DNA from 3 places in the Morganella sp. BCCO 40_0007 genome. Region 1 is predicted to be linked to each of the others. Evidence: predicted binding sites of a transcription regulator. Region 1 holds the regulator's gene; each other region holds the start of a gene.
The links. The regulator CRP, encoded in region 1, controls carbon source genes, mostly activating them, when cyclic AMP is high. The targets are predictions, from matches to a motif close to ATGTGANNNNNNTCACAT.
Positions count from the first base shown of each region.

Region 2: pth (aminoacyl-tRNA hydrolase) is a predicted target of CRP. The motif match lies at 1,336-1,353, and genes of this name have one in related genera.
Region 3: R5268_RS10350 (sugar transporter) is a predicted target of CRP. The motif match lies at 2,434-2,451, and genes of this name have one in related genera.

Region 1 is NZ_JAVBIN010000004.1:17,354-22,616, forward strand. Features, by position in the region: gene R5268_RS05855 (hydrolase) at 1-757, shown strand, start outside; gene R5268_RS05860 (YheU family protein) at 754-972, shown strand; gene R5268_RS05865 (phosphoribulokinase) at 994-1,869, shown strand; gene R5268_RS05870 (OsmC family protein) at 1,933-2,340, opposite strand; gene crp (cAMP-activated global transcriptional regulator CRP) at 2,644-3,276, shown strand; gene R5268_RS05880 (aspartate aminotransferase family protein) at 3,688-4,908, opposite strand; gene R5268_RS05885 (aminodeoxychorismate synthase component II) at 5,021-5,263, opposite strand, start outside.
Region 2 is NZ_JAVBIN010000003.1:208,625-213,887, reverse strand. Features, by position in the region: gene ychF (redox-regulated ATPase YchF) at 1-451, opposite strand, end outside; gene pth (aminoacyl-tRNA hydrolase) at 558-1,148, opposite strand; gene R5268_RS05255 (stress-induced protein YchH) at 1,451-1,720, shown strand; gene prs (ribose-phosphate diphosphokinase) at 1,841-2,788, opposite strand; gene ispE (4-(cytidine 5'-diphospho)-2-C-methyl-D-erythritol kinase) at 2,865-3,740, opposite strand; gene lolB (lipoprotein insertase outer membrane protein LolB) at 3,725-4,354, opposite strand; gene hemA (glutamyl-tRNA reductase) at 4,635-5,263, shown strand, end outside.
Region 3 is NZ_JAVBIN010000007.1:183,156-188,418, forward strand. Features, by position in the region: gene dsbB (disulfide bond formation protein DsbB) at 1-343, shown strand, start outside; gene R5268_RS10340 (DUF333 domain-containing protein) at 400-705, opposite strand; gene R5268_RS10345 (SMR family transporter) at 735-1,067, opposite strand; gene R5268_RS10350 (sugar transporter) at 1,163-2,383, opposite strand; gene R5268_RS10355 (hypothetical protein) at 2,508-2,951, opposite strand; gene R5268_RS10360 (ATP-binding cassette domain-containing protein) at 3,309-4,877, shown strand; gene R5268_RS10365 (hypothetical protein) at 4,945-5,148, opposite strand; gene R5268_RS10370 (haloacid dehalogenase-like hydrolase) at 5,246-5,263, opposite strand, start outside.

The DNA of each region.
Region 1 (5,263 bases):
GCACGGTATCCTGGCAGCAGCCGCCCGTCAGGGCTGGCTGGGCGTTGTCATGCATTTTCGCGGCTGCAGCGGCGAGCCGAACCGATCAAAACGGATTTACCACTCCGGGGAAACCGGTGATGCCCGTTATATGCTGAAGTGGCTGCAGGATACCTACGGCAAAGTGCCGACCGGTGCGGTCGGTTATTCACTCGGTGGCAATATGCTGGCCTGTTATCTCGCCGAAGAGGGTGAAAATGCGGCGGTGGATGCAGGTATTATAGTTTCTGCCCCGCTGATGCTGGAACCCTGTTCCTTCAAAATGGAAAAAGGGTTTTCCCGTTTTTATCAGTGGTATCTGCTTAAAGGACTGAAACGCAATGCCACCCGCAAGCTGGTGCGCTACCCGAATTCGCTGCCGACAAACCTGCTGCATATCCGTGCAATTAAACGTATCCGGGAATTTGATGACATTATCACTTCACGCATCCACGGATTCCGCGATGCCTCTGATTACTACCGCCGGTGCAGCGCCCTGCCGAAACTCCCGGCCGTACGTAAGCCGATGCTGATCATCCACGCCAAAGATGATCCCTTTATGGCTCAGGAGGTGGTGCCGGATCTGTCACAGCTGCCGCCATGTGTGGAATATCAGATGACCGAGCACGGCGGCCATGTCGGCTTTGTGACCGGCAGCTGGCGCCGCCCGCGCTTATGGCTGGAAGAACGCATTCCTGAATGGCTGGCACCGCATCTGACCGCGAAGGAGACCGAATGATTATTCCCTGGCAGGATATCGCGCCGGAAACACTGGAAAGCATCCTGGAAAGTGTGGTGCTGCGCGAAGGCACCGATTACGGCGAACATGAAAAATCACTCAGTGATAAAGTGGCGGATCTTTACACGCAACTCAAAAACGGCGACATTGTGATCGTCTGGTCGGAATTACACGAAACACTCAACATCATGCCGTCGGCAGAATTCCGCGGCTGATTCAGCCGGAGGAAATGCCGCATGTCACGGACCCACCCGATTATCGCCGTTACCGGCTCCAGCGGAGCCGGTACCACTACCACCAGTCAGGCTTTCCGTAAGATTTTCCAGCAGCTGGATGCGGTTCCGGCCATTATTGAGGGTGACAGTTTCCACCGTTACACACGGCCGGAAATGGATGCCGCCATCCGTAAAGCCCGCGAACAGGGGCGTCACATCAGCTATTTCGGGCCGGAAGCCAATGACTTTGCCCTTCTCGAAAGTACATTCCGTCAGTACAGTGAAAACGGCAGCGGTGAGCGCCGTAAGTACCTGCATACTTATGATGAAGCAGTGCCCTATAACCAGTTGCCCGGTACCTTTACCCCCCGCGAGGCACTGCCCGCCGGTACAGACGTGCTTTTCTATGAGGGTCTTCACGGCGGCGTGGTCACACCGGAACATAATATTGCCGGACACGTGGATTTGCTGGTCGGCGTAGTGCCGATAGTCAACCTGGAGTGGATACAGAAGTTAGTCCGTGACACCAGCGATCGCGGGCATTCGCGGGAGGCAGTGATGGATTCCGTCGTACGTTCGATGGATGATTACATCCGCTATATCACCCCGCAGTTTTCCCGCACCCACATTAACTTTCAGCGGGTACCGACTGTGGACACCTCGAATCCGTTTTCGGCCAAATCCATTCCGTCACAGGACGAGAGCTTTACCGTGATCCGCTTCCGTGGCCTGAAAAAAATCGATTTTCCCTATTTGTTATCCATGCTTCAGGGGTCGTTTATTTCCGCCTCAAATACGATTGTTGTACCCGGCGGCAAATTAGGACTGGCAATGGAATTAATAATGGCGCCCCTGGCAGAGCAATTATTACAGGGAAAACAAATAAACAAGCGATAAAAAAACCGGGTAATAATGTATTACCCGGTTTATGTTCAAAAATAAAAATAATCTTTCAAAAAATTATTCAATATTTTTCACTTCAAAACTATGTGTAATGTTAACACTTTCGCCTAACATTAATGAAACAGAACAATATTTTTCAGCGGATAATTGCACGGCACGCCCGACAACGTTTTCTGTCAGGTCACGACCGGTTACAATAAAATGCAGATTGATGTGAGTGAATAAACGCGGCGCGGTTTCACGACGTTCAGCAGTAAGTTTTACATCACAATCAATGACTTGATTACGGCCTTTTTGCAAAATAGAGACAACATCAATGGCGCTGCAGCCGCCGGTTGCCATCAGTACCATCTCCATCGGGTTCGGGGCTTTTTCACCGGCATTACCGTCCATCGTAATCTGGTGTCCTGACGCGGATTCCCCTAAGAAAGTCATGTTCTCAACCCACTTTACACGCGCTTCCATTTTTATACCCTCATCATCAATATAATTCACGACAGACTACCCTTTCATTCACGGGCTGGCAATCTATCTCATAGTTTATTATGCTGAAGCGAGACAGTGGAAGACAGGACTGTTTTCCTGTGCTAAAAACACGGCAAGGATTTATCTATGGCTAAGATCAATATCTTTCCGTGTGGATTATTATACTATTTTAATAAACTAACTTGCCGGAAATTCAGCAAGTTAATATGATAAGCTAAGACTTTATATAATTGCAGAGCGTAAACAACGGTTTGCAATAACTAACAACAGAGGATAACGCGAATGGTTCTCGGCAAGCCACAAACAGACCCCACGCTTGAATGGTTTTTGTCTCACTGCCATATCCACAAATATCCATCCAAAAGCACACTTATTCATCAGGGCGAAAAGGCAGAAACACTCTACTACATTGTAAAAGGTTCTGTTGCGGTACTGATCAAAGATGAAGAAGGCAAAGAGATGATTTTATCCTATCTCAATCAGGGTGATTTCATCGGTGAACTCGGATTATTTGAGGAAGGTCAGGAACGTACAGCGTGGGTACGGGCAAAAAGCGCCTGCGAAGTTGCAGAAATCTCGTACAAAAAGTTCCGCCAGCTTATCCAGGTTAACCCGGATATCCTTATGCGCCTTTCCGCGCAGATGGCAAGCCGCCTGCAAACCACATCAGAAAAGGTCGGAAACCTTGCATTCCTTGATGTGACAGGCCGCATCGCCCAGACATTACTGAACCTGGCGAAACAGCCGGATGCGATGACGCACCCGGACGGTATGCAAATCAAAATTACCCGTCAGGAAATCGGCCAGATTGTGGGATGTTCCCGCGAAACAGTCGGCCGTATTCTGAAGATGCTGGAAGATCAGAACCTGATCTCCGCACACGGTAAAACCATCGTGGTATACGGCACCCGTTAATCCGGACGACCTTTATCACCAAAACAGGCGCAATTGCGCCTGTTTTTCTTTTCTTAATCATCAGTGATTACTGAAGAATATCTGCCCTGCGGTATCGCAGCTTTCCTTCACGGCAGGCTTGATCAAAGGATGCTTTCAACTGACGCATTGCTGCTGTTTTACGCTCTGCAATGTTCATTTTTTTATCTCAGAAATGTCGTGTTTTAAGTACATACCCTTTACCTCCTTCACCAAGACCAGCCCTTGGTAAAGATGAACATAAAAGCTGCCATGAAGAAATTCTTCAAATTTGCCTGAAAGCCGGATTGTTATTATTTTACTGAAAGCAGATAAACATCCGGCAAACTTATCATGACAAAAACAATAATAAAATATACAAATCAGTTAGTTAAATACGTTAATGCGGTAAAATTACTGCATTTCCCGGAAGTCATTCAGGGTTTTTGCCAGTCGTTTCATTCCCTCATCCACATCTGCTTTTTCAATAATCAGCGACGGCGTAAAACGCAGAACATTGGTGCCGGCATTCAGCAGCATCAGGCCATTTTTGGCCGCGAGTCCCAGCAGTATTTTTGATTGATCGCGGAAGATACCCGCCAGTTCGGCACCTATCAGCAACCCTTTACCGCGGATCTCCGCAAACGCGCCAAATGTGCTGTTCAGGGATTGCAGAGCATCGGCAAACCACCGGTGACGTTCATCCACTCCCGCCAGCAGCGCCGGGTCATTAATCAGATCAAAGGCGGCATTGCCGACAGCGCAGGCCAGCGGATTGCCGCCATAGGTGGTACCGTGGGTACCGGGCACCATGACCTGCGCGATCGCCTGTTTTGTCAGCATCGCACTGATCGGAAAACCACCACCCAGCGCTTTCGCCGTGGTCAGAATGTCCGGCTCAATGCCGTAATCCATATAGGCAAACAGTTTTCCGCTGCGCCCCATCCCGCTTTGCACTTCATCAAAGACCAGCAATGCCTGATGTTTATCACACAGATCACGCACACCCTGCATAAAAGCAGGAGTGGCAGGCGTGATCCCCCCCTCACCCTGGATAGGTTCCAGAACCACGGCACAGGTGTGATCGTCCATCACCGCTTTGACAGCATCGAGGTCGTTGAAAGGTACATGAATAATATCTGCCGGTTTCGGCCCGAAGCCATCGGCATATTTCGGCTGGCCGCCGACAGAAACAGTGAAAAGTGTCCGGCCGTGGAAGCCATGGTGAAAAGCAATAATTTTGGTTTTATAAGGATGATGACGGGTCAGTGCATAATGACGTGCCAGTTTGAATGCAGCTTCATTCGCCTCCGCGCCGGAGTTGGCAAAGAAAACCCGTTCCGCGAACGTGTGTTTTATCAGCTTCTGCGCCAGTGTCAGTGCCGGTTCATTGGTAAAAATATTGCTGACATGCCAGAGTGACTCACTCTGGGTTTTCAGCGCAGCGACCAGCGCCGGATGACAATGCCCCAGAGCCAGTACGGCAATACCACCGGCAAAATCGACATATTCGGTGCCGTTCTGATCCCATACACGGCTTCCCTGTCCTCTGACAGGAATAAAATCAGCCGGTGCATAAATTGGCAGCATTACTTCATCATAAGTGCCGCGCGTTACCGCATTCTGTTTTGTCATCGTTCCTTACCTGATCTATCCACAAGTGAAAATATAATCACCAAATATGAATAAAAAATCAAATTAAAACGAATGAAAAAACAGAACCTAGGATAAAATAATCGATAACTGATTAGTATTTCAGGAAATTATTCAGGAGTTCATGCCCCTGTTCACTGAGAATACTTTCCGGATGGAATTGCACACCTTCAATCGGCAGGGTTTTATGGCGGATACCCATGATTTCATCCACATTACCGTCGTGCAGGCTCCATGCCGTGACTTCAAAAGAGGCCGGCAGTGTTTCCGGGGCAATCACCAGTGAATGATAGCGGGTGACGGTCAGCGGACGGTTCAGCCCTTTGAACACCCCCTG
Region 2 (5,263 bases), on a different contig from region 1:
CACGTTTCTGCACGCGGTGAATAGCGCGTTCGCAGGTGTCGAGGTCAGCCAGCGCTAGTTCGGTATTGATGGTATCAATATCTTCTGCCGGGTTAACACGGCCGGAAACGTGAACAATGTTATCATCGTCAAAGCAGCGGACAACGTGACCGATAGCTTCTGTTTCGCGGATGTTGGTCAGGAACTGGTTACCCAGACCTTCACCTTTGGATGCGCCTTTCACCAGACCGGCGATATCGACGAATTCCATGGTGGTCGGCAGAATACGCTGTGGTTTTACGATTTCCGCCAGTGCATCCAGACGGGCATCCGGCATCGGCACCACGCCGGTGTTCGGCTCAATTGTACAGAACGGAAAGTTCGCCGCTTCAATTCCTGCTTTGGTCAGCGCGTTAAACAGCGTTGATTTCCCGACGTTCGGCAGACCGACGATACCACATTTGAAACCCATAAATTCTTCACCTTAAAAATGACAGCAGACCAAAACGGCCTGCAAGCACGTTAAATAATTGCCGCCGATTATACACGGTTACGGATAAACAGACGATACCTGAGGCTCACTGACCGGCTTTAAATGTATGCAGACGTGAAATGGCTTTTGCCATGCCGTCTTTCATCAGCACATCGGTGCAGCGTACCGCTTCATCGATGGTTTCATCTATCAGTTTCTGTTCAGAAGCCGGGGGCTTGCCCAGCACAAAACCGACCACTTTACTTTTATCACCCGGATGGCCGATGCCGATACGCAGGCGATGAAAGTTAGGGTTGTTGCCCAGCTTGCTCTGGATATCTTTCAGGCCGTTATGGCCGCCGTTGCCGCCGCCGAGTTTCATTTTTGCCACGCCGGGCAGGAGATCCAGCTCATCATGTGCCACCAGAATTTCATCCGGGGCAATCTGATAGAAACCGGCGAGGGCGCTGACCGCTTTTCCGCTCAGGTTCATAAAGGTGGTCGGTACCAGCAGACGGACATCATTCCCCTGAATATTCAGGCGCGCAGTATAACCGTAAAACTTACTTTCTGATTTTAATGACTGGTTATAACGGCGGGCCAGTTCATCCACATACCAGGCACCGGCATTGTGGCGGGTTTGGGCGTATTCCGCACCGGGGTTGGCCAGCCCCACAATTAATTTTATCTGACTCACACTTGTATCACTTGTTGTTCAGGCAGGTTTGACTGCAAAGAGGGCTATTCTACCCGTCACCCGCGCGGAGTACAAAAGAAACGTCCTTCCGGGACGGATGTGACTATTTGTGCAATAATTTAGTGATGAATTATTAAATTTCGCTTTTTGGCACAATAAGCCAAATAAAATGTTTTATTTTTGGCCTGTGTGATCTGAACCGCAACATATTGCGGCAAATTCGGGCTATACTTAGTGTCAAGAAGGAATTCCTGCTTTCGTACTTTGAGTTGTTAAAAGACAAAAGAGTGGCGGAGGTCCCTATGAAACGTAAATTATCCTTATTACTCGGTAACCTGCTGATGGTTGTCGGTATGTTACTGATGGTCGGCAGTATGGCCTTTACTGTCAGTGTCCTTATTTTCGCACTCCCGTTACCGGATATTTATTCCGAAGCCTCTCTGATGGGGATCTTTATCGGTGCGCTGGTATGGCTGGGCGGAGCCGGTCTGAGCGGGCGTCGTGAATCCATCGCGGATAAATATTACTGGCTGCGTCATTTCCACAGCCGTTATCGCCGCCGGATGCCGTAACACGGGTGTCATAAAATAACCGGGAACGGTTATTACCCTCTGCGGTTAAATGCCTGCCAACAAAAAACCCGTTGTGTTCACAACGGGTTCAGACACGCAATGTGTACGCTGATGGTTAAATCAGTGCTCGAACATCGCGGAGATAGACTCTTCATTACTGATACGGCGGATGGCTTCTGCCAGCATTCCGGATAAAGTCAGTGAACGGACTTTATTCAGTGCTTTAATTTCCGCTGATAACGGAATGGTGTCACAGACAATCACTTCATCAATCACAGAATCACGGATATTGTTTACCGCGTTGCCGGAGAAGATAGGGTGAGTTGCGTATGCAAACACACGTTTCGCACCACGTTCTTTCAGTGCTTCCGCAGCTTTGCACAGCGTGCCCCCAGTATCGATCATATCGTCAACCAGTACACAGTCACGACCGGCAACATCACCGATGATATGCATCACCTGAGAAACGTTCGCACGCGGGCGGCGTTTATCAATGATAGCCATATCAGTGTCGTTCAGCAGTTTGGCGATCGCACGGGCGCGGACCACACCACCGATATCCGGAGAAACCACAATCGGGTTATCCAGATTTTTCTGCAACATATCTTCCAGCAGGATAGGGCTGCCGAATACGTTATCAACCGGGACATCGAAGAAGCCCTGAATCTGCTCAGCGTGAAGATCTACTGTCAGCACACGGTCAACACCCACACTTGAGAGGAAGTCAGCGACCACTTTCGCGGTGATTGGCACACGCGTGGAGCGGACGCGGCGATCCTGACGGGCATAGCCGAAATACGGGATAACAGCAGTGATACGACCCGCAGAAGCACGGCGCAGCGCGTCAACCATAACAACCAGTTCCATCAGGTTATCGTTGGTCGGTGCACAGGTAGACTGGATGATGAATACATCACCACCACGCACGTTTTCATTGATTTGAACACTGACTTCACCGTCGCTGAAACGACCGATTGCAGCGTCTCCGAGGTTAGTGTACAGGCGGTTGGCAACACGTTGTGCTAGTTCCGGGATGGCGTTACCAGCAAAAAGCTTCATATCAGGCACGAGAAAAACCTCAGGCATGCGTCCAGAGAGATTGAATTGTGAACCTGAAAGCGTCCGGGGACGGAATCAGGGGCAATTACAGTAGACCAGCGCGGAACTGATGAAGCGGCGAAATGTTGACACCACGTGCCACAAAGCCCTTCACCCACGCCGGCGCGTTAATTAACACCTGTCGGGCGGCTGCCTGGTTTTCGAACTCTCCGAACACACATGCACCCGTACCGGTCAGGCGTGACGGGGTATATTGTAGCAGCCAGGAAAGAAGATCATCAACCTCACGAAAACGTTTTCTTGCGATCGGTTCACAGTCATTTGCGTACGGAGCCTGTAATAATGCGGGCAGAGAGCGGATCGGCGTGTCGCGAATTAATTGCGGATCTGTGAAGATAAGCGGTGTCGGAACCGAAATTCCGGGGTGTGCGACCAGATACCAGCGCTCCGGCGGAGACGCCGGGTGCAGAATTTCGCCTATTCCTTCAGCAATGGCCGCATGACCCCGGACAAATACCGGGACGTCGGCACCGAGTGTGACACCGAGTTCTGCAAGCGTGTCGTCAGGTAACTGTAACCGCCAGTGATAGTTCAGTGCAATAAGCACTGTCGCGGCATTGGAGGAACCGCCGCCGATACCGCCGCCCATCGGCAGTACTTTTTCAACGGCAATATCCGCACCGGGCAGACCGGCGGTCAGCTGATGCTCCCGGGCATAGTGTTGTAACAGGTGTGCTGCGCGGATCACCAGATTTTGCTCATCCGGTACGCCGGCAAGCGGGGTCAGCAGACGGATCACACCATCAGTGCGCGGTGTGATTGTGACACTGTCACCATGATCCAGAAACTGAAACAGGGTTTGCAGAGTGTGATAGCCGTCCGCACGGCGGCCTGTGATATACAGAAACAGGTTCAGTTTGGCGGGAGACGGCCAGGTCAGAGATGTCAGTTGAGTGTCCATGAATCCATTTTCAGTTTAATACGGTTATCACCCTGTTCGATATCCAGACGGTTCGGCAGTTGCGGGGACACTTTTTCATCATAAGACTGATAAGTGACTTTCCACTTTTCCATGCCCTGCGACCAGTTCAGTGCTTTCAGGTGATACTGATTACTGATGGCATAAGACTGCGCATCGCCCGGCAGGCCGACAATCCACTGACGCAGGTTTTCCATCGGGATGGCCATGCCGGTCAGCTGGTAAATCATACTGTCCGGGTCATCACTGTAATATTTCTGACCTTTGTTATCAGTAAGCTGTGTCTGTCCGTCTTTGACAATCAGCTCAAGTTCGGTACTGCCGACCGGGTTGGTGAGCAGCAGTTTGTAGCTGTCAGGAGAGTACTGCTGCCAGAAAAAACGGGCATAGGTTTTTTGCGTTGCGCCGATGTAGGCAAACGACCCGCGTGTCTGATAGCGCTGTAACTGATTAATATGTTGTGTCTGTGCTTTCCAGCCGGCAGAGGTGGCGGAAACATCGCCTTTCTCTGTATTGTCGGGCAGGGTACAGGCGGCAAGTATCAGGCTGCACAGAGGCAGTAACCGGATAAAGCGCGGGAATTGAATAGAGGCCACGTTGTAATTTCCTTTAACAACTTATAAAAGCAATAACAGTATTGTGCCTGTTTCAGTGGCTGTTTCCTACCTCTCTTACGCTGATTTACGCAATTATCCGTGCCGTGAATGCTTCCTGTTGCGCATCATATTATGTGCTTATTATCACTGTTTCCTGTTTAACGCTTTAATTGCACGGAACCGGCTGCTAAACTGCATGCAGTTATCCTTAGTAAGGGTGTTGATTTCCGGTATACTTAACCGGTATTTTACACACTTACCCCGGTCTGTATTGCAGGATATGACTTTATTAGCACTCGGCATTAATCATAAAACCGCCCCTGTGGCCCTGCGTGAGAAAGTGACTTTCTCACCGGACAGCATGGAAGCGGCATTAACCAATCTGCTCGAACAACCGTCCGTGAGCGGCGGCGTTGTGCTGTCTACCTGCAACCGGACAGAAATCTATCTCAGTGTGGATGAACAGAACGATCAGCGCGATCAGCTGATTGACTGGCTGTGCCGCTATCACAACATCAACCCGCAGGAACTGATGTCCAGTCTTTACTGGCATCAGGATAATGACGCCGTCAGTCATCTGATGCGCGTGGCCAGCGGGCTGGACTCTCTGGTGCTCGGCGAGCCTCAGATCCTGGGGCAGGTCAAAAAAGCCTTTGCACAATCGCAGACATGCCGTTCACTCTCCCGTGAACTGGAGCGTCTGTTCCAGAAATCCTTTTCTGTTGCCAAACGGGTGCGTACTGAAACTGATATCGGCGCCAATGCGGTATCGGTGGCGTTTGCGGCCTGTACACTGGCGCGTCAGATTTTCGAATCCTTATCCAAACTGAATATCCTGCTGGTCGGGGCGGGGGAAACCATCGAACTGGTTGCCCGTCATCTGAATGAGCACGGCGTAAAACATATGAT
Region 3 (5,263 bases), on a different contig from region 1:
AGCACCGCGCAGCGTCATTATCCGCTGGCTGGCCATTGCCCTGTGGATTTACAGCGGTATTGCCGGATTACAGCTGTCATGGGAACACACCATGATCCAGCTCTACCCGTCCCCGTTCAATACCTGTGATTTCTTTGTAAATTTCCCGGAATGGCTGCCGCTCAATACCTGGCTGCCGTCGGTGTTTGAAGCATCCGGTGACTGCTCTGTTCAGCAGTGGGTGTTCCTGAAACTGGATATGCCGCAATGGCTTATCGGTATTTTTGTTGTGTATCTGCTTATCAGTGCTCTGGTACTGTTATCCCAGTTTATTCACCGCAAACAGCCGCGCCGTCTGTTCTGATCGCCAGCATCATCAATAACAGCCGCATCCGTGTGATGCGGCTGTTCTGTATCAATCTACAATACCGCTCCGCAACTGCCGGAAAGCAGCGATTGCTGGCTGCACTGCTTACCGTTGGCAAACTGGCAGCCCGGTGTCTGTGCGCCGTTCAGCTCGCGGATAAGTGACGGTGTTCCGCCCGCATAGCTGCAACTGGCCCGGGCATCCTCGGTTAAATCAATTAACGGCTGCTGATAACGCGGGATCTGTTTCTGCTGCACCGTATCCGGTGAACTACTGCAACCGGCGGCAAATGCTGCTGCCGCAACAATAACACTGCACAATACCCGCCCCGGCCGGCGGAAAAATGGAACTGATATCATGATTATGGCCTCATCGCTGCGGATGCAGCTCAGTGAACACTGCTTTTCGAGAATAAATTTATCACTAATACACCCGCAATAATGAGAGCCATCCCGATAACTGCGGGTAAATCCAGTTTCTGATGATAGATAAAATAAGCGGCGGCAGAGACAATGACAATACCCATCCCGGACCAGATAGCATACGCAATCCCCAGCGGCATCATCCGCACCACCTGAGACAGCGCCCAGAACGATACACAATAGCCGATCACCACCACGACCGACGGAATCAGCCGGGTAAAACCGTCTGCTGCCCGTAACATGGAGGTGGCAATGACTTCCGCCCCCACGGCCAGTGTCAGCCATAATAACCCATTCATAAATCACCCGTTAATGTCTTTGTCATTCAGTATGGCGGACAGTATAAAGAAATCAGAAAAAATCCCGCAATAAAAAGGTGCGGGATTATATTTATTTATGACGGATTATGAGAGGTAATGCGGCTCTCCGCCTTCGGCCTCTGAATAAACAGTGCCCGGTAACGGCTGAATACAAAGAACGAGATAAGTACACCCGCCACAGCAAATACCGCCCCGGCATAACCTATCTGTTCCATTCCCATATGAATAATCACCTGATTACCGAGCAGCGCCCCGCCGCCGATACCGATATTAAAAATGCCGGAATAAACAGACATCGCCAGATCGGTGGCATCCGGTGATAAATCAATCACTTTGACCTGTAACCCCAGCGCAGTACACATCATACCGATCCCCCAGACGACCCCGAGGATAATCAGCGCAGTATCGGTCACACGGCTGGTCAGCAGCAGCATCAGGCATACGGTTAATAATATGATCGCCGCAGGCAGAAACAGCAGCGGCAGCCGGGTGTTGTAACGGCTGAAAATCACACTGCCGATAATCCCCGCTGCACCGAAAATCAGCAGAAACAGCGTGGCGAAATCCTGTGATTTCCCGGCCACGGTCTGCACAAACGGCTCAATATAGTTATATGCCGTGAAATGCCCGGTGACCACAATCGCTGTCAGGACAAAAATCCCCACTAAAGCAGGTCGTCTGAACAGAACCGGTATACTTTTCAGTGAACCGGAATGCTCGCTCGGTAACAGCGGAAGAAAACGCGCCATCGCCGCCATCGTAATCAGCGCCAGACCCCCGATACAAAAGAACGTCATCCGCCAGCCGACCCACTGCCCGATAACACGGCCGATTGGCAGCCCCAGAACCGTTGCCAGTGCCGTACCGGTTGCCAGCAGTCCCAGCGCCTGGGATTTTTTACCGGGCGGTGCTACCCTGACCGCCAGAGAGGCGGTGATCGACCAGAACACCGCATGTGCCAGTGCCACACCTATCCGGCTGACCACCAGCACATCAAAACGCTGCGCCAGTCCCGACACAATGTGACTTATCACAAACACCGTAAACAGCCAGAGCAGCAATTTCCGCCGTTCGATACGTGCCGTCAGCAGCATCAGCGGTAACGACGCCAGCGCCACCACCCAGGCATAAATCGTGATCATCAGTCCGGTCTGCGCGGGTTGCATCGCAAAGCCCGCCGAGATATCACTCAGCAGCGCAACCGGAATAAATTCAGTGGTATTAAACACAAATGCCGCCACGGCAAGCACAATAACCCGCAGCCAGGCCTGATTTCTTGACAGGGTGTCAGTCATGATGATCCTCCGTACGAGGAAGCTGTATCGATACAGCTTTTAGCGGAAAAGTGTGACCATGTTAACACATATGGTTTTTACGGGAAATGCGGGGAGTGCCCGGGATCATAACCGGGCAACCGTATTATAACGCGCGTTTTGACGCTGCCGGAATAGCATCAAAAATAGCTTTTAACTGATCTTTTTTCAGTGTCGGCCCGACAATCCGGACACGGCGGCTGTTTGCCGGGTGGTAGCTCAGAATACAGGAATCCGTGGAAAAAGAGACCATTAACGCTTTCAGCCCTTTCACTTCCTGCAGGGAGAAATGCCCGCCGTCAAACGGCATAGACACCACTTTACCGACAGCAATTTTGGAGGTCAGCTTATCGCCGTACACTTTAATCACCGGAAATTGTGCGATATAAACATACACGGTCAGACCCAGCGCAGCTGCCACACCCGGCATCCGGGTCTGAAATAAATACGCCAGTGCAATATAAAGAACAATGACTACAAAAAATGTAATAACACAGGTGATAATTCTGCGTTTCTGATCAACCTGATAGACTGTTTCTGCTGAACTCATAACCCATCCTGTTACTGAATATCCGCTGCCGGAAAAATAAAAAACGATTAAGGCCGGACAGGATAACGAAAATATCGCCGGTTGACAGTAACATTCCGGGAAAAAATCATTCCTGCGTACTCTGCGGAAATCCCGGAATCCGGGGGTTTACAATCCTGCTTTTATTTGACACCATTGCCGCAGTTCATTTCCCCTGAGGATGTCTGCCGACATGATTTAATTGCCTGAATCCCATTGCTGTATCATCCGCATTTCTGTTAATGCGTTGTTTTGATATCGGGCAGGCAGCTATCCTCGTCACAGTTTTCTTTTTTATCCGGCATATCGGCCTGTCCCTGATTATTCAGGAGCTTTTTTATGCCCGTACAATGCTGGTTTTCTCACTTATCAGTGACATTTAACGATATTCCGCTGTTTAACAACATCAGTGGCACATTAACCCGTCAGGTTCAGGGGCTGACCGGCCATAACGGACGCGGTAAATCCGTGCTGATGTCACTGCTTGTGCAGCAGCGGCAACCGGCTTCCGGCACTGTCCGCTGGCAGGTACCGTTTTATTATGTGCCGCAGCTGACCCGCCTTTCCGGCATCACTCTGTCGGACGCACTCGGGATCACCGGTATTCAGGCGGCCATCCGCCGTACTGAGGACGGCACAGCCACACCGGACGATTACGATTTTCTGGCCGATAAATGGGACGTGCCGCGACAGCAGCAATCTCTGCTGGAAAGCGCACAGCTGGCACATCTCCCGCCGGAAACACTCTGTACAAGCCTGAGCGGCGGTGAACAGACCCGGCTGGCACTCTGCCGTGCCTTTTTGCAACCCGGCGCGTTCCTGTTACTTGATGAACCCGGAAACCACCTGGATACAGCCGGACGCCGCTGGCTGAGTGAACAACTGCTGAATCATCCTGCCGGGGCTCTGGTTATCAGCCATGAGCGGCGTTTACTGGATACCATGCAGCGGATCTTTGAACTCACGCCCTCTGCACTCGGCGAGTACGGCGGCAATTACACCCATTATGCAGAGCAGAAAGCCTATCAGCTCAGTGCGCTGCAAAATGAGGAAAAGCAGCTTCAGTCACAACTGAACAGGGAAAAAACAGCATTACAGTGCGCGCTGGAAAAGAAAGCACAGCGCCGCCGCCAGGGTGAAAAAGTACGCTCATCCGGTTCTTCCTCAGCCCTGCTGCTGGATATGAAAAAGAATAAAGCGGAGAAACAACAATCAAAAATCACCGGCCGTCATGAACGGGTTATGACTCAGCTGGACAGCCAGCGCCGGGACGTGAATGAGAAAATAGAGCATATAACCCCGCAGATGCTGGCGTTTAATTACACCGGGGAGCAAAAACGGGTGCGGATAAATACCGCTGATCTGATTTTGCCGTTCGGGACACAAGAGCCGTTGTCGCTGACCATTTCCGGTGGTGAACACTGGCATATTGCCGGACGTAACGGCTGCGGGAAATCCACCTTACTGAAAGTGCTGGCCGGACTGCTGACCGCCAAATCCGGGCAGTATTCCCTGCACGGCCGTCTGCGTTATCTGGATCAGCACCTGGCGTTACTGAATAAGTCACTGCCGGTCACAGAAGCATTGTGTGAATTTGATCCGGCTATTCCGGCGCAAACCTGGCGGACACACCTTGGTGCATTGCGGATCAGGGGGGATAAGGGATTAATTCCGCTGTCACAATTAAGCGGCGGCGAACAACTGAAAGTGACCCTGCTGGCATTGACGTTATCCGAACCTCTGCCGGATATTTTGCTGCTGGATGAACCGGATAATCATCTGGATCTCGATTCGCGGCTATTACTGGAAAATGTGCTGCGCAGTTATAAGGGCGCATTATTGCTGGTCAGTCATGATGAGGCGTTTACTGAGAATTGTGCCATTACCCATACACTGACATTATCCTGAGAAAAGATATTCTGAGAAAAGATATCCTGAGAAAAGAGTACGGCGGCAGCCCCGCCGTATTCCGTTTTCACAGTTTGCAGATATTCACAATGACATAACGTGCCGCGTTAATATTATGCTTTACCGCATCTGCCGCAGCGGCATTATGAAACAGCGCGATAAAACGTTCTGCTTCTGTTCTGCTGATATCGGTATTAATTGCCACCTGGCTGCGGAACAATACCGAGCCGGTTAACCCCAGACCTTCATAACACACAATATATTTATCCATACCTTTCTGACATCCCTGAAATAGTCACTTTTTACTATCATAGTGTGTATTACCGGCCGGGGTTATCAGTATTTCCTTAAACTGACCAAACCGGCTGTTATTTTAACGCCCGCCC